4 regions of the Streptomyces sp. AMJ-169 genome follow, and region 2 is predicted to be linked to each of the others. Evidence: riboswitches for the same ligand, from Rfam matches in the RefSeq annotation. Region 2 holds a riboswitch; each other region holds the start of a gene.

Region 1 (4,161 bases), on a different contig from region 2:
CGGAACCCGTCCGACTCCAGCGAACCGTGCCAGTGCGTACCCCAGACGGCGCCGACCCGGCACCCGTCCAGGCTGTGTCCTTTGTCATCAGAGATGAACGCTTCGCCCCCATGGACGGAGGCGACCCCGTGATGGATCTCGTACCCCTCGACCCGCTCCCCGAGGGCCTCGCCCACCGGCCGGGTCAAAGTCTTCTCGCGGGCGAACCGCACCCGCACGGGCAGCAGCCCGAGCCCGTCGACGAGCCCGGCCCGCGACTCGACGTCGTCCTCGATCAGCTCACCCAGCAACTGGTAGCCGCCGCAGATCCCGAGCACGGGCTGTCCGTCGACAGCCCGGCGTTCCAAGGCGGTCGCGAGCCCCCGCTCCCGGAGCCACCCGAGCGCCTTCACCGTCCCCCGGGTGCCGGGCACGACGACCAGGTCCGCGTCGGCCAGCTCCTCGGGCCGGTCCACGAACCGCACCACCACACCGGGTTCGGCGGCCAGCGCGTCCACGTCCGTGAAGTTCGACATCAGCGGCACCGCGCACACGGCGACCCGCAGCACCTCGTCCCCGACCGGCGCCGCCGCGGACGACTCACGCACCGCGCCCCGCAGGGACACGGCCATGCCGTCCTCCTCGTCGATCCCGAGCCCGGCCCGCAGCGGCAGCACCCCGTACGACGCCCGCCCGGTCAGCCCGCGCAGCATCTCAAGGCCCGGCTCCAGCAGCGACACATCGCCCCGGAACTTGTTCACCAGGAACCCGGCGACCAGCGCCTGGTCCTCGGGCGACAGCAGCGCGACCGTCCCGAAGAAGGAGGCGAACACCCCGCCCCGGTCGATGTCCCCGACCACCAGCACCGGCAGCCCGGCGTTGCGCGCGATGCCCATGTTGACGATGTCGGTGCGCCGCAGATTGATCTCGGCCGGCGATCCGGCGCCCTCGCAGATCACGGCGTCGTACTCGGACCGCAGCTGAGCCAGGCAGTCGAGGACGGTCGCGAGCAGCTGCCGCTGGCGCCCGCCGTGATAGCGCCGGGCGTCCATCTCACCGACCGGCTTGCCCAGCAGGACGACCTGGCTGCTCTGCTCGCCGCCCGGCTTCAGCAGCACGGGGTTCATCAGCGCCGTCGGCTCGATGCGGCACGCCTGCGCCTGCATGGCCTGCGCCCGCCCGATCTCCGCGCCCTCCCGGGTCACGAAGGAGTTCAGCGACATGTTCTGCGCCTTGAACGGCGCGACCTTCACCCCCTGCCGGACCAGCCACCGGCAGATCCCGGCCGTGACGACGCTCTTCCCGGCGTCGGACGTGGTCCCGGCGACCAGCAGCCCCCCGCTCATACGGCCCGCCCCTTCACAGTTTTAAAGCGCTTGAAATCCCGCAGGACCCGCTTCCCGGCGACCCGCCCGGCGACGGTCGCCCCGAGCGCCAGCCAGCTCACCCGCCGCGACAGCCGCACGGCCCGCTCGATGTCGCCCACGCCCACCGCCCGCCCGCCCCCGTTCAGCACCGGCCGGTGCTCGACCCGCCCGGCGTACGACAGCGTCCCGCCCAGCCGCACCCCGAGCGCGCCCGCGAACGACGCCTCCACAGGACCGGCGTTCGGGCTCGGATGCCTGCGCGAATCCGCACGCCACGCCCGCACGGCCCCCCGGGGATCGTCCCCGGCGGCGCACGCGAGCACGGCCGTCAGCCGCGCCCCCGGCCACCCGGCGACGTCGTCGAGACGCGCGGACGCCCACCCGTAGCGGCGGTGGCGCGGCGACTTGTGCCCGACCATCGCGTCCAGCGTGTTGACGGCCCGGAACCCGAGCAGCCCCGGCACCCCGGCCACCCCGCCCCACACCAGCGCCCCGACGACGGCGTCCGACGTGTTCTCCGCGACCGACTCGACGACCGCGCGGGCGATGCCGTCCGCGTCCAGCGCCTGCGGGTCGCGCCCGCACAGGTGCGGCAGCCGCTCCCGCGCCGCCTCGACGTCCCCGGCCGCCAGGGCGCGCCCGATGTGCCGGGCCTCGCGGGCGAGCGAGGTCCCGCCGACGACGGCCCAGGTGGCGGCGCCGGTCAGCAGGAGGGAGGCGGCGGGGGAGCGGCGTACCAGGGCGGCTGAGGCGGCGCCCAGAGCCACGGCTCCGCCCGCGCAGACGGTGGTGTGCAGGGCGCCCCAGCCGCGGTGGTCGTGCCAGAGGGCCTGCTCCACGGCGCTCGCGGCGCGGCCGAACGCGGCGACCGGGTGTCCGCGGCGCGGGTCGCCGAGGAGGAGGTCGCCGAGGAGGCCGGCGGCGGCGCCGTACGCGTACGTGCGGTCGGCACCCACCGGGTCAGCCGGCCGCGGGGGCGGGCAGGGGGCGTCGGGACCTCGGCGGGCGGCCGTGCATGGCGGTATGTCCTCACTCAGGGTGTCCACGCCCTGGTTCGACGAGACCGGCGGTGGGAGTTCCTGGCTCCCGGGGATGACTACCCCGGTCACAGTGGCGGGACCGCGCCGGATTCGCACCGGCCTTCCTCCTGAGCCGCCGAAGCTGGCCCCGGCAGTCCACCACGGGCCGCGAAGGGCCGTCAACTCGCTGTTGACCTGCGGGAGCGGAGTGTGCAGAACCCCACACGGGCGGCGCCGTGCGGGGTTCGGGAGGAGGTTTGAAGGCTCAGGCGACGATCAGATTGATGCCGTACGCCACCGCCGCGAGGCAGGCCGCGAAGCAGACGTAGGCGCCGCTCACCGCGAGCGCCGCGGAGCCGCCGCCGGCCTGGGCCCGCTCGTGCCGGGACAGGCCCATGACGCCGAGGGTGAACAGGGCCACGATGCCCACGGTGACGACGAGGCTGACGCCGAAGACGGAGCCGAGGGCGGACCAGTCGATCTTCATGGAGGGAGTCCTTCAGTCCTTCGCGCTCAGAGCGCGGCGGCCGGGGGAGTGGCGGTGGGGGCGGCGGCCTGGTCGGCGGGCGCGGCCGGGGCGGGGATGACGACCTTCAGCTCGTCCAGGCCGTCGTCGGTGCTCTCGGTGCCGTTGACGTTGGTGTGGTCGACGACCTCGCGCCGGGACAGCTTCCAGATGGCGGCGCTGGAGGCGATGAGGAAGACGGCGACGGCGGCCGTGCCCCAGTCACCCAGATCGGTGACGGACTCGGCGAGCGCGCCGACCAGCGCGGCGGCCGGCAGCGTCAGCCCCCAGGCGACGAACATGCGGGTCGCGGTCGACCAGCGCACGACCCCGCCCTTGCGGCCGAGCCCCGCGCCCATCACGGAACCGGAGACGGCGTGCGTGGTGGAGAGGGAGAAGCCCAGGTGGGAGGAGGCCAGGATGACGGTCGCGGCGGACGTCTGGGCGGCGAAGCCCTGCTGCGGCCGGAGGTCGGTGAGCCCCTTGCCCATCGTCCGGATGATCCGCCAGCCGCCGAGGTAGGTGCCGAGCGCGATCGCGAGGCCCGCGGAGAGGATGACCCAGGTGGGCGGGTCCGAGTCGGGGGCGAGGGAGCCGCCGGCGATCAGCGCGAGGGTGATGATGCCCATCGTCTTCTGCGCGTCGTTGGTCCCGTGCGCCAGCGAGACGAGCCCGGCGGACGCGATCTGCCCGAACCGGTACCCCTTCTCGGCGGCCTTCCCCTCGGCCTTCTTGTTCAGGGTGTACGACAGCCGCGTCGCCAGCAGCGCGGCGACGCCCGCGACGATCGGGGCGGCGACCGCCGGGATCAGCACCTTCGTGACCAGGACGTCGCCATGGACCGCGCCGGTGCCGGCGGAGGCGATGGTGGCGCCGATCAGACCGCCCATCAGGGCGTGCGAGGAGCTGGAGGGCAGGCCGACCAGCCAGGTCAGCAGGTTCCAGAGGATCGCGCCGACCAGGGCGGCGAAGATGACCTCGGGGCGGATACCGCTTTCGTCGACGAGCCCCTTGGAGATCGTGTTGGCGACCTCCACGGAGAGGAAAGCTCCCACAAGGTTGAGCACGGCGGACATGGCCACCGCGACCTTGGGCTTGAGCGCGCCGGTCGAGATGGTCGTGGCCATCGCGTTGGCGGTGTCGTGGAAACCGTTCGTGAAATCGAACGCGAGCGCGGTCACGACCACGATCGCGAGGATCAGCGAGAAGCTTTCCATTTACCCAGGCAATCTTTTGATGTCATTGGCTGGACGAAGGTAGGTAACCTGGATGAACGGAAGGTGAACTGAGG
Region 2 (4,161 bases):
GCGCACGGTCATCGGCTCGGGGCGCGAGATGTCCCCGGCGAGGACCGGCGGGCGGACGTAGCGGGTGCCGTAGGACTGGACCCAGCCGTGCTGCGTGGCCAGGTAGCCGGTGAGCTGTTCGGCGAAGTACTGGACCATGTCGTTGCGCTCGGGCTCGCCGTGCACCAGGACGTCGATGCCGGTCTTCTCCTGGAAGGAGATGACGTCCTGGATCTCCGTCCTGATGCGCTCCTCGTACCCGGCCGTGTCGATGCGGCCGGCCCGCAGGTCGGCGCGGGCGGTGCGCAGTTCGTTCGTCTGCGGGAAGGAGCCGACCGTCGTCGTGGGCAGCAGCGGCAGCCCGAGATGGGCGCGCTGGGCCACGGCCCGCTCGGCGTACGGCTGGGAGCGGCGGGCGTCGGTGTCCGTGACGGCGGCGGCGCGGGCGCGCACGGCCGGGTCGCGGGTGATCGGCGAGTTCGCGCGCGAGGCCAGGTCGGCCCGGTTGGCGGCGAGTTCGGCGGCGATGGTGTCGGTGCCCTGGGCGAGGCCCTTGGTGAGGGTGACGACCTCGGCCGTCTTCTGCTTCGCGAAGGCGAGCCAGCGCAGGATCTGCGGGTCGATGTCGCGTTCGGCGGACGCGTCCAGCGGCACGTGCAGCAGCGAGCAGGACGCGGAGACGTCGACGCGGTCCGCGAGCCCGAGGAGCGTGCCGAGGGTGGTGAGGGACTTCTGGAGGTCGTTGATCCAGATGTTGCGGCCGTTGACGACGCCCGCGACCAGCCGCTTGCCGGGCAGTCCGCCGACGGCCGCCAGCGCGTCGAGGTTGGCGGCGGCGTTGTCGGTGAAGTCCAGGGCGAGGCCCTCGACCGGCGCCTTCGCCAGGACCGGCAGGGCGTCGCCCAGCTGGTCGAAGTAGGAGGCGACCAGGAGTTTCGGCCGGTCGGTGTGGGCGCCGAGGTCGCGGTAGGCGCGGGCGGCGGCGTTGAGTTCGGCCGGGGTGCGGTCCTGGACCAGGGCGGGTTCGTCGAGCTGGACCCATGCGGCGCCGGCCGCGCGCAGGTCCGCCAGGACCTCCGCGTACACCGGGAGCAGGCGGTCCAGCAGGGTGAGGGGTTCGAAGTCGGCGGCGACTCCGGGAGCGGGCTTGGCGAGGAGGAGGTAGGTGACCGGGCCGACCAGCACCGGGCGGGGGGTCAGGCCGAGCGCCAGGGCCTCCTTCAGCTCCGCCACCTGCTTGGCGGAGTCGGCCGTGAAGACGGTGTCCGGGCCCAGCTCCGGGACCAGGTAGTGGTAGTTGGTGTCGAACCACTTCGTCATCTCGAGCGGGGCGACGTCCTGGGTGCCGCGGGCCATGGCGAAGTAGCCGTCCAGGGCGTCGGCGTCGACGGCCGCGCGGTGGCGGGCGGGGATCGCGCCGACCATGACGGAGGCGTCGAGGACGTGGTCGTAGAACGAGAAGTCGCCCGTGGGGACTTCGGTGATGCCCGCCTCGGCGAGCTGGCGCCAGTTGCTCTGGCGCAGGCCGGCGGCGGTGGCGCGGAGGTCGGCTGCGGTGACGCGGCCCTTCCAGTAGCCCTCGATCGCCTTCTTCAGTTCCCGGCCCTGGCCCTGGCGGGGGTAGCCGTACACGGTGGCCCGGGCTGCCGCGGCTGCGGACTTCGGTGTCACGGAGATCTCCTTCGCGAGATGAATCCCTGAGATTCCCCGGAGACGGAATCGGGAGCGCGAAGGGGATGACGGACCGGACGGCCGCGACCCCGCGCGGCAATGGCGCGGTCGCTTTTCCGTCCGATATGTACGCCGACCCGCCCACGAGGTCACCGGGGTGTCCGCGCACGGAACGGTCCGTGCGCGGGCGGCTGGCAGGTCTTCGGACTCACGAGCACACCTTCTTCCCCAAGAATTCAGGAAGAAGACACCTACTGGCCGTCGCTTCCCAGACCCAGTACTTCGGGTCCAGTGCTTATGACGGCGGTCGTTCCCGTTCACCGCTGCGGGGCAGTCCCGGATTTCCACCGGGTTCCCTCTTACGACGCCCCGCCTGGCGGACGGGGCGAACCAACTGCTGGGGATCACCCTACGGGCTGTCGCCGTCCGGGGAACAGAGCGCCCGCGCTACGGAAAACGGTGGTGGGGTTTTTCAGGGGGTGCTCCTAGGGGTTATTCTCCGCCGCCGCGCCTGCTCCCCTGGCGGGGCACGAGGCCCAGCTGGTCGGAGAGTTCGGAGCGGCGGCGGACCGAGAGTTTGCGGTAGACGCGGGTCAGGTGCTGTTCGACGGTGCTCACCGTGATGTACAGCTGGGTGGCGATCTGCCGGTTCGAGCGGCCCTCGGCGGCCAGTGACGCCACGCGCCACTCGGCCTTCGTGAGCACGTCCTCCTCCTCCGGGTCCCCGTCGTCCACCGGATCGGGGTGCGGGTGCGGTCCGGCCGGGCACGGCGTTCCGTCGCCCGTGGCCAGGAGCCGGCTGATCCGGTGCGCGATCCCGCTCGCGCCGGCCAGTTCCATCGCCTCGTTCCAGCGGGCCCGCGCGATCCGGGTGAGGCCGTCCGCCAGGTCCTCCTTGCACAGGTGGGCGAGCGCGTGGACGAGCGAGACCTGGTCGCCCGTCTCCCGCAGGGTCACTTCGGCCTCCTCCAGATGGGCGCGGCGCCGGTCGGGGCCGTCGACGGCGGCCAGGACCAGCAGGGCCCGGCCCCGGGAGTCGCTGGAGCCGCGGGGCCGCGCGAGTTCCTCGCCGGCCATGTGGCGGGCCCGTTCCGGGTCGCCGAGCGCGAGATAGGCCTCCGCCGCGCGGGCCCGCCAGCCCAGCAGGTCCGGTGCGACGCAGACGGGGCGTGGCCGGCCCTGCGGCTCGGGCGGCTCCGGCGGTTCGGCGGCGGCGCAGGCCAGGAAGTCCTGGAGAGCGGCGTGCGGGTGGCCGGTCTCCAGGAGGTAGGCGCCGCGCGCGAGCCGGTACTGGGTGCCGTGGGGGGAGTCCCACATCTCGTCGGGCACCGGGCGCTCCAGGTAGCGGGCCGCCAGGTTCGGGTTCCCGAGGAGGGTGTGCGTGGAGACGAGGACCGCCAGCGGCGTCCCGATCACGATGCCCCAGCTGTGGTCGGGCAGCAGCTCCAGGGCCGAGGCCGCGTACGCCGCCGCCGTGCGCAGGTCGCCCATGTGCGAGCGGACCCGGGCGTGCAGGGCCGTCACGAACGCCTGCCGGGCCGGGAGCCGGCCCGGGGGGAGCTTGCTCAGCTGCTCCTGGCACAGCTGGTCGGCGGCGGCCAGCTCGCCCTGGCCGATCAGTCCGACGACGGACGCGAGGTCGAGCCCCCAGAGCCGGCGCGCGTCCATGGTGCGGTCGGGGGAGCGGCCGGCGCCCCCGTCGCGCTCGCCGGCCGGGGTGAGGGCGGCGGTGGCGCGCCGGCCGCGGAAGCAGGCGCGCAGCTCGGGCGCGTCCAGCAGCTCCGGCCACAGGGAGTCGATCAGGGTGGCCAGGCGCTCCACCTCGGCGTGGCTGTGGAACGGGTAGCAGGACTCGGCCAGCATCAGCGCCAGCTCCCGTGCCTGGTCGCGGTAGCCGAACCAGAGGAACCAGATGGTCAGCAGCCGCAGCGCGGAGCAGTCGGTGTGCCCGGCGCGCGCCGCGGCCAGCAGCCGCTCCACCTCCGGCTCCGCCGCCAGCGGGCTGAGCTGGCACAGCGTGGCGACGAGCAGGCAGACGGTCTTGGCGTGCTGGGCCTCGTCGAGGTCGACGCGGTCCGCGAGCCGCAGACAGGCCAGCGCCCGCTCCGGCTGCCCGGCCGCCAGGAACTGCCGCCAGGCGTGGTGCAGCACCCGTACCTCGGTCGGGTCGGGCGGCTCGTCGGCGGCCATGAGGTGGCCGGCGATCTCGGTGGCGGGCGCCCCTTCCCTGAACAGCAGCGAGGCGGCCCGCCGGTGCAGGGCCGCCAGCTCCGGGCCGAGCATGCCGAGCAGGGCGCCGGGGATCGCCGGGTGCAGGAAGCCGCCGTTCTTCAGCAGGCCCGCGTTCTCCAGTTCCACGATGCGCTGCTCGACGTCCTTGAGGGGCTGGCCGAGCAGGACGGCGGCGCGTTCGGGGGTCGCGTTCTCGCCCAGCACCGCGAGCGCCTCGACGGTCCGGGCGAGCGCGGGATGGCGTACCAGGGAGGCGAGGAAGGCGGTCCGGAAGGACTC
Region 3 (4,161 bases), on a different contig from region 2:
TCCTTGATGCCCATCAGGCGCTGTTCGTCGGAGTCGACGAAGAACAGCCCGCCGAAGGACCAGAACGCCTGCCCGCCGAGGCTCGCCTCGGGCTCCTGGTCGAGCAGGAGCACGCGGCGTCCGGCGGCGGCGAGTTCGGCGGTGGCGACGAGTCCGGCGAGGCCGTGCCCGACGACGATCGCGTCCGCGTCCTGCGCCGCCGCCGCGAACGCCGGGGCGCCCGCGAGGGACTGGGCGAGGGCGGCGCCGGCGAGGGCACCGCCGGCGGCGGTGAGGGCGTGGCGGCGGGATATCCCCGCGCCGGGCGTTCCTGTGAGGTTCTCCATGGGCTGCCTTCCGGAAAGGGGGCGAAAGACGTGCGGGGTACGGAGGGTGTTGCTGTGCGAGCTGGCTTGTTACCGTGAGTAGCACCCAGGAAACCAGGTCGTCATCTCAGTGCGGTAGTGGCCGGACGGCAACGCGGACCCGCCCCCGTTGTGGCCCGGACACAGCGCCGACGGGAAGGGAGGGAGCCGTGACCGTCCTCCAGGGACCGGAACCGGTCGCCGGCATCCTGTGCGCGATCGCCGTCGACACCGAGGTGTGCGGCGAGCTGGCCGTGGCCGCCCGTACCCGCTCCCCCGGCCTCGCCCGGCTCGCCGAGGCGGAGACCCGCTCGCACACGGACGCGCTGGTCCGCGCGGCGGGCGCCTGGTTCGCCGGGCCGCAGCGCCCCGGCGCCCTGGAGGAACAGGACTTCACCGCCGCCCTCCTCCTCGGCGCCGACCGCGCGGCGCAGGGCGTCCCCATGACCGTCGTCCTGCGCGGCGTGCAGGCGGCGCTGACGCGCGCGGTCGAGATCACGATGGACCGCTGCCACGCGGCGGGCGTCCCGGACCGGGCGGTCCTGGGCGCCGTCCTGCGGCTGAAGGAGTACGGCGACGCCGTGGAACGGCATGTCGTGAACGGCTACCGGGCCGCCGAGCGGGAGACCCCGCGCGGTACGGGCGCCGCCCGGGCCCGGCTGCTGCGGCAGGTGCTGCTGGGCGGCGCGGCCCCGCCCGCCGGGGAGCTGGCGCGCGCGGGGATCCGCCCCGGGCCGGACGGCCGCTACCACTGCCTGGCCGCCGTGGGCGCGGGCGTCCCGCCGGCCGTCCCGCCGGCCCACGCGGACGGGCATGTCACCTCCCTCACGTCGGCCCACCTCGACGGCCGTGTCACCTCCCTCACCGGCATCCCGGCCGCTCACCTGGACGGCCATGTCGCGGGGCTCGCCGCGCTGCCCCCGGCGGCGGAGCAGATCGAGGCCGGCGCCCTGGTCGTCGTCGCCCCGGCCGCGCCGCTCGCGGATCTGCCCGCGCTGTACCGGCTGTGCGTACGGGCGGTGGACCTGGGCCGGCGCCGGGGGCTGCTCGGGCTGTACGAACTGACCGACCTGGCCGCCGAGATCGCGCTGGCGGAACAGCCGCTGCTGGGCTCCTACGTCACCGCCCGGCTGCTGGGCGAGCTGGACCCGGCGGACGACTTCCACCGCCAACTGGCGCTCACCGCGCTGACGTTCCTCGACCACGGGCGGCGCCTGGACCAGACGGCGGCGGCCCTGTTCACCCACCCCAACACCGTCCGCTACCGCCTGGGCCGCCTCCAGCAGATCACCGGCGCCCCGCTCACCGACGGCGCGGGGACGCTGCACTGGTGGTGGGCGCTGACGAACTGGCTGCACGGCGGGCGGGAGAGACCTGTGTGGTAGCTTGCCCAGGCCAGTCGAACCCGTGTGCGTGCAGGTGGCGCACAGGTCAGGGAATCCGGTGGGAATCCGGAGCTGACGCGCAGCGGTGAGGGTGACGGGCGGGGCAGCGGCCACTGGACGAGGGTCCGGGAAGGCGCCTCGCGCGGGTGACCCCGAGTCCGAAGACCTGCTGGCGACCCCCTCCCGGGGAGCCTCGTACGACCGGGCTTCGCGTACGAGCCCTCGACGCCGAAGGACGCTCTGTGCCTCTCGCACGCCCCGCCGCCCTGACCCTGGCCGCCCTCTTCCTGCTGTCCGCGTGCGGCGGTCCGGCCAAGGACAGCGCGGCCTCCTCCGCCGCCGTGACACTCACCAACTGCGGGGAGCGGGTCACCGTCAAGAGCCCGCCGAAGCGGGCCGTCTCCCTCAACCAGGGGACCACCGAGATCATGCTGTCGCTGGGCCTCGCCGACCGGATGGCGGGTACGGCGACCTGGACGGACCCGGTGGAGAAGGGGCTGGAGAAGGAGAACGCGAAGGTGCCCCGGCTCGCGGACAACGCGCCCTCCTTCGAGAAGGTCCTGGACACCGAACCCGACTTCGTCGCCGCCTCCTTCGCCTCGACGCTCGGCAAGGGCGGCGTCGCCACGCGCGCGCAGTTCGGGAAGCTGGGCGTGCCGACGTACCTGTCCCCCTCGGACTGCACCGGCAAGGACAACAGCGGTGACGGCGACGGCTCGCGGACGGCTCCGCTCCAACTGGACGTGATCTACCGGGAGATCACCGACCTGGCGAAGGTCTTCGGCGTCGAGAGGCGCGGGCAGGAGCTGGTCGCCTCGCTCAAGTCCCGGGTGGCGAAGGCGACTTCGGGGCTGAAGGCCGAGAAGGTGTCCCTGCTGTACTGGTTCGCCAACGCGCAGTCGCCGTATCTCGCGGGCTGCTGCGGGGCGCCGGGGATCATCACCCGTGAGGTGGGGGCGCGCAACGCCTTCGCGGACTCCAAGGAGGAGTGGCCGCAGGCGGGCTGGGAGTCGGTCGCCGACCGCGACCCGGACGTCCTCGTCATCGGCGACCTCACGCGCAAGCAGCAGACCGCGGAGACGGCCGCGAAGAAGATCGAGTTCCTAGAGTCGAACGCGGTCACGAAGAACATGACGGCCGTGAAGGAGAAGCGGTACGTGCTGCTGTCGGGGCAGGCCATGAATCCGTCGATCCGGACGGTGGAGGGGATCGAGAAGGTCGCGGCGGGGCTGCGGGCGTACGGTCTCGCGGGGTGAGCCGGGGACTTACGGGGGCGCCGGGGACGGTGACTCGGGGGCTGACGGGGGCGCCGGGGACGGTGGCGCGGGGGCTGCTGTTCGGGGTCGGTGGGACGGTCGTACTGGCGCTGTCCGTCGCGCTGGCCATCACCATCGGTCCTGCAGACATCGCCGTGAGCGACGTGTGGGCGGCGGTCGGGTCCCATCTCGGGTTCGGGCACAGCGAGTTGAGCCCGCTGCGGGACGGCATCGTGTGGGATCTGCGGCTGCCGCGCACGCTGCTCGCGGCGGTGTGCGGGGCCGGGCTCGCGGTGTGCGGGGCGGTGATGCAGTCACTGCTGCGCAATCCGCTGGCCGACCCCTTCGTCCTCGGGGTGTCCTCCGGGGCGTCGACGGGCGCGGTCATGGTGGTCGTGCTCGGCGCGGGCGGGGGGCTGGTGTCGGTGTCGGGGGGCGCGTTCCTCGGCGCGGTCGTGTCGTTCGGCCTGGTGCTGCTGCTCAGCCACACCCTCGGCGGTACGACGGACCGGGTGGTGCTCGCCGGGGTCGCGGCCATGCAGCTGTTCTCGGCGCTGACCTCGTTCATCGTCATGACGGCCGCCGACGCCGAGACCACCCGGGGCATCCTCTTCTGGCTGCTGGGCTCGCTCAGCGGGGCCGGCTGGCCGGACGTCGCCGTCGGCGCGGCCGTCCTCGCGGCGGCCCTGCTGATCTGCACCGGCCAGGCCCGCACCCTCGACGCGTTCGCCTTCGGCCAGGACGCGGCGACGTCCCTGGGCGTCTCGGTGACCCGCACCCGGCTGATCCTGCTGTGTACGACGGCCCTGCTGACGGCCGCGCTGGTGAGTTCGGCCGGCGCGATCGGCTTCGTCGGCCTGGTCCTGCCGCACGCCACCCGCGCGCTCACCGGCCCCGGCCACACCCGCCTGCTGCCGGCGACGGCCCTTGCCGGGGCCGTCTTCCTCGTGTGGGTCGACACCCTCGCGCGGACCGTCCTCGAACCGCAGGAGGTCCCGGTGGGTGTGGTGACGTCGCTGATCGGGGTGCCCGCGTTCGTGGCGGTGCTGTACCGGAGCAGGGGGGCACGATGAGCGGGCTGCGGGCGGACGGGGTGTCCCGGAGCGCCGGGGGCGCGCTGATCCTCGACGGCGTCGAACTGACCCCGCACCCCGGCGGGGTGACCGGCCTGCTGGG
Region 4 (4,161 bases), on a different contig from region 2:
CGGCATCCCGTTCTTCTACTGGTACCAGATGCTGTGGGTGCTGATCTCCACCGCGCTCACCATGACCGCGTACAAACTGTGGCAGCGTGACCAGCGCGCCCGCCGAGAGGGTGCGAACCGGTGAACGACGGTGTGAACGGCGTCGCGCTCGGCGTCTTCATCTTCTTCTTCGTCGCGGTCACCGCGATGGGCTTCCTCGCCGCGCGCTGGCGGCGGGCCGAGAACGAGCAGTCCCTGGACGAATGGGGGCTGGGCGGGCGGTCGTTCGGGACCTGGGTGACCTGGTTCCTGCTCGGCGGCGACCTCTACACGGCGTACACCTTCGTCGCCGTGCCCGCCGCGATCTACGCCGCCGGCGCGGCCGGCTTCTTCGCGGTGCCGTACACGATCCTCATCTACCCCCTGATCTTCACCTTCCTGCCCCGGCTGTGGTCGGTGTCGCACCAGCACGGGTACGTCACCACGTCCGACTTCGTGCGCGGGCGGTGGGGTTCGAAGGGGCTGTCCCTCGCGGTCGCCGTCACCGGTATCCTCGCGACGATGCCCTACATCGCGCTCCAGCTCGTCGGCATCCAGGCCGTCCTCGACGTCATGGGCGTCGGCGGCGGCGAGGACACCAACTGGTTCGTCAAGGACCTGCCCCTGCTGATCGCCTTCGGCGTCCTTGCCGCGTACACGTACTCCTCCGGGCTGCGGGCGCCGGCGCTCATCGCGTTCGTCAAGGACACCCTGATCTACATCGTCATCGTCGTCGCGGTCATCTACATCCCGATCAAGCTGGGCGGTTTCGGGGAGATCTTCGCCAAGGCGGACGAGAAGTTCACGACGGCCGGGGCGGGCGGGCTCGTCCCGGCCGAGGCGGGCCAATGGACGTACGCCACGCTGGCGCTGGGCTCCGCGCTGGCGCTGTTCATGTACCCCCACTCGATCACGGCGACCCTCTCCTCCAAGAGCCGCGACGTCATCCGGCGCAACACGACCATCCTGCCGCTGTATTCCCTCATGCTCGGGCTGCTGGGCCTGCTCGGGTTCATGGCGATCGCGGCGGGCGTGAAGGTGAGCAACGGGCAGCTGGCGATCCCGCAGCTGTTCGAGGACATGTTCCCCGACTGGTTCGCCGGGGTGGCGTTCGCCGCGATCGGGATCGGCGCGCTGGTCCCGGCGGCGATCATGTCCATCGCGGCGGCGAACTTGTTCACCCGCAACATCTACAAAGACTTCATCCGCCCCGACGCGACGCCGGAACAGGAGACGAAGATCTCGAAACTCGTCTCCCTGCTGGTGAAGGTGGGCGCCCTGGTCTTCGTCCTCACCATGGACAAAACGGTGGCGATCAACTTCCAGCTCCTGGGCGGCATCTGGATCCTCCAGACCTTCCCGGCCCTGGTGGGCGGCCTGTTCACCCGCTGGTTCCACCGCTGGGCGCTGCTGGGCGGCTGGGCGGTGGGCATGCTCTACGGCACGATCGCCGCCTACGGCGTGGCCTCCCCCACCCAGGAGCACTTCGGCGGCAGCTCCAAGGAGATCCCCGGAATCGGAGAGATCGGCTACATCGGCCTGACGGCGTTCGTACTGAACGTGGCGGTGTCGGTGGTCCTGACGTTCGTCCTGAGGGCGGCGAAGGCACCGGAGGGGGTCGACGAGACACGGCCGGAGGACTACACGGCGGATGCGGGTGACCCGGGGGTACAGCGGGATCTGACTGCGGCGCACTAGAGCCGCATCCGACCCGCAGCGGGCCACCGAGGGAACCCCCCGAGGTGGCCCGCACTCTTTTGTCGCCGCCCCACAATTGACGCTCCGAAGCCAACACGACACAACATCTGGTGGTGCCACGACAGCCCGGCACTAGATGTATGCTCATGCTCGCTGTCGCCGCAGGGGAATCCGGCGCGAATCCGGAACTGTCCCGCAACGGTGTACTTATGCGCATACGCATGAGAGTCAGTCCGAGGACCTGCCGACCGCATACGCCCAGCCGTGTCCAGGACGGCTCGGCGTGCCCTGACGTCCGGGCCTCGCGGAGTGGGCCGGGGTGCAACCGCGCATACGTGCGTCCGTGCTGCCCCCTGCCCTCGCCGAAGGCCCACCCGCCGAGCGAGGGAGAGCCCCACGTGACCATCGCGCCAGCCGCACCGGTTTCAGCAGAGGTCATCGAGAACGACGGCCCCGGTGCCGCCCTTCTGCGCACCCTGACCGAGCTGACCGCCGACCTCCCCGACGCCGACCCCGGCCGGGTCGCCGCCGCCGCGCTGCGGGGCCGTTCCGCCCACGCGGACGAGGCGGAACTGCGCGAGCTGGCGACGGAGGCCGCCGCGGGCCTGATCTCCGAGGACCCCGCGTACTCCCGCCTCGCCGCCCGCCTGCTGACGATCAGCATCCGCGCCGAGGCCGCCTCCCAGGGGGTGACCACGTTCACGGAGTCGATCGCGGTCGGCCACCGCGAGGGCCTGATCGCCGACCGCACCGCCGACTTCGCGCAGCTGCACGCCCAGGCCCTCGACGCGCTGATCGACCCGGCCGCCGACGACCGCTTCGGCTACTTCGGCCTGCGCACCCTGCACAGCCGCTACCTGCTGCGCCACCCCCTCACCCGCAAGGTCGTCGAGACCCCGCAGCTCTTCCTGCTGCGCGTCGCCTCCGGCCTCGCCGAGGACGACAGCGTCCGCGCCCTGGACGAAGTCACCGCCCTGTACGGCCTGATGAGCCGGCTGGACTACCTCCCGTCGTCCCCGACGCTCTTCAACTCCGGCACCCGCCACCCCCAGATGTCCTCCTGCTACCTCCTGGACTCCCCCAAGGACGAGCTGGACTCCATCTACGACCGCTACCACCAGGTCGCCCGCCTGTCCAAGCACGCCGGCGGCATCGGCCTGTCGTACTCCCGCATCCGCTCCCGGGGTTCGCTGATCCGGGGCACCAACGGGCACTCCAACGGGATCGTGCCGTTCCTGAAGACGCTGGACGCGAGTGTCGCGGCCGTGAACCAGGGCGGGCGGCGCAAGGGCGCGGCGGCGGTGTACCTCGAGACCTGGCACTCCGACATCGAGGAGTTCCTGGAGCTGCGGGACAACACCGGCGAGGACGCGCGCCGTACGCACAACCTGAACCTGGCGCACTGGATCCCGGACGAGTTCATGCGCCGCGTGAACGCCGACCAGGACTGGTCGCTGTTCTCCCCCTCGGACGTGCCCGAGCTGGTCGACCTGTGGGGCGACGGGTTCGACGCCGCCTACCGCGCGGCCGAGGCCAAGGGTCTCGCCAAGAAGACCATCCCGGCGCGTGAGCTGTACGGCCGCATGATGCGGACGCTGGCGCAGACCGGCAACGGCTGGATGACGTTCAAGGACGCCGCCAACCGCACCGCGAACCAGACCGCCGAGCCCGGTCACGTGGTCCACTCCTCCAACCTCTGCACGGAGATCCTGGAGGTCACCGACGACGGCGAGACGGCCGTGTGCAACCTGGGTTCGGTGAACCTGGGCGCGTTCGTGACCGGCGGTGACATCGACTGGGAGCGGCTGGACGAGACCGTCCGCACCGCCGTGACCTTCCTCGACCGGGTCGTCGACATCAACTTCTACCCGACCGAGCAGGCCGGCCGCTCCAACTCCAAGTGGCGGCCCGTGGGCCTGGGCGCGATGGGCCTCCAGGACGTCTTCTTCAAGCTGCGCATCCCCTTCGACTCCCCCGAGGCGAAGGCGCTGTCCACGAAGATCGCCGAGCGCGTCATGCTCGCCTCGTACGAGGCGTCCGCCGACCTCGCCGAGCGCAGCGGCCCGCTCCCGGCGTGGGAGAAGACCCGCACCGCGCGCGGTGTGCTGCACCCGGACCACTTCGGTGTGGAGTTCACCTGGCCGGAGCGCTGGGCGGCCCTGCGCGAGCGGATCGCGGCGACCGGCCTGCGCAACTCCCTCCTCCTCGCGATCGCCCCGACGGCGACCATCGCGTCCATCGCGGGCGTGTACGAGTGCATCGAGCCGCAGGTCTCCAACCTGTTCAAGCGCGAGACGCTGTCCGGCGAGTTCCTCCAGGTCAACTCCTACCTGGTGCAGGACCTCAAGGACCTCGGCGTGTGGGACGCCCGTACCCGTGAGGCGCTGCGCGAGGCCAACGGCTCGGTGCAGGACTTCGTGTGGATCCCGGACGAGGTGCGCGCCC

The links. Region 2 has a riboswitch for cobalamin ahead of metE (5-methyltetrahydropteroyltriglutamate--homocysteine S-methyltransferase). Riboswitches for the same ligand answer to the same signal wherever they lie in the genome.
Region 1: another riboswitch for cobalamin. It lies ahead of ACYUD3_RS16315 (cobalamin biosynthesis protein); the one in region 2 lies ahead of metE (5-methyltetrahydropteroyltriglutamate--homocysteine S-methyltransferase).
Region 3: another riboswitch for cobalamin. It lies ahead of ACYUD3_RS12230 (ABC transporter substrate-binding protein); the one in region 2 lies ahead of metE (5-methyltetrahydropteroyltriglutamate--homocysteine S-methyltransferase).
Region 4: another riboswitch for cobalamin. It lies ahead of ACYUD3_RS13840 (ribonucleoside-diphosphate reductase subunit alpha); the one in region 2 lies ahead of metE (5-methyltetrahydropteroyltriglutamate--homocysteine S-methyltransferase).

Annotation. Positions count from the first base shown of each region.
Region 1 covers NZ_JBVLTJ010000006.1:56,170-60,330, reverse strand. Annotated here, with positions in the region: gene ACYUD3_RS16320 (cobyric acid synthase) at 1-1,325, opposite strand, end outside; gene ACYUD3_RS16315 (cobalamin biosynthesis protein) at 1,322-2,302, opposite strand; cobalamin riboswitch at 2,401-2,541, opposite strand; gene ACYUD3_RS16310 (hypothetical protein) at 2,631-2,852, opposite strand; gene ACYUD3_RS16305 (inorganic phosphate transporter) at 2,879-4,087, opposite strand.
Region 2 covers NZ_JBVLTJ010000007.1:218,174-222,334, reverse strand. Annotated here, with positions in the region: gene metE (5-methyltetrahydropteroyltriglutamate--homocysteine S-methyltransferase) at 1-1,650, opposite strand, end outside; cobalamin riboswitch at 1,827-2,060, opposite strand; gene ACYUD3_RS19390 (helix-turn-helix transcriptional regulator) at 2,143-4,161, opposite strand, start outside.
Region 3 covers NZ_JBVLTJ010000004.1:274,688-278,848, forward strand. Annotated here, with positions in the region: gene ACYUD3_RS12220 (FAD-binding dehydrogenase) at 1-326, opposite strand, end outside; gene ACYUD3_RS12225 (PucR family transcriptional regulator) at 515-1,729, shown strand; cobalamin riboswitch at 1,752-1,899, shown strand; gene ACYUD3_RS12230 (ABC transporter substrate-binding protein) at 1,972-2,985, shown strand; gene ACYUD3_RS12235 (FecCD family ABC transporter permease) at 3,015-4,058, shown strand; gene ACYUD3_RS12240 (ABC transporter ATP-binding protein) at 4,055-4,161, shown strand, end outside.
Region 4 covers NZ_JBVLTJ010000005.1:113,082-117,242, forward strand. Annotated here, with positions in the region: gene ACYUD3_RS13830 (DUF3311 domain-containing protein) at 1-124, shown strand, start outside; gene mctP (monocarboxylate uptake permease MctP) at 121-1,716, shown strand; cobalamin riboswitch at 1,847-1,979, shown strand; gene ACYUD3_RS13840 (ribonucleoside-diphosphate reductase subunit alpha) at 2,115-4,161, shown strand, end outside.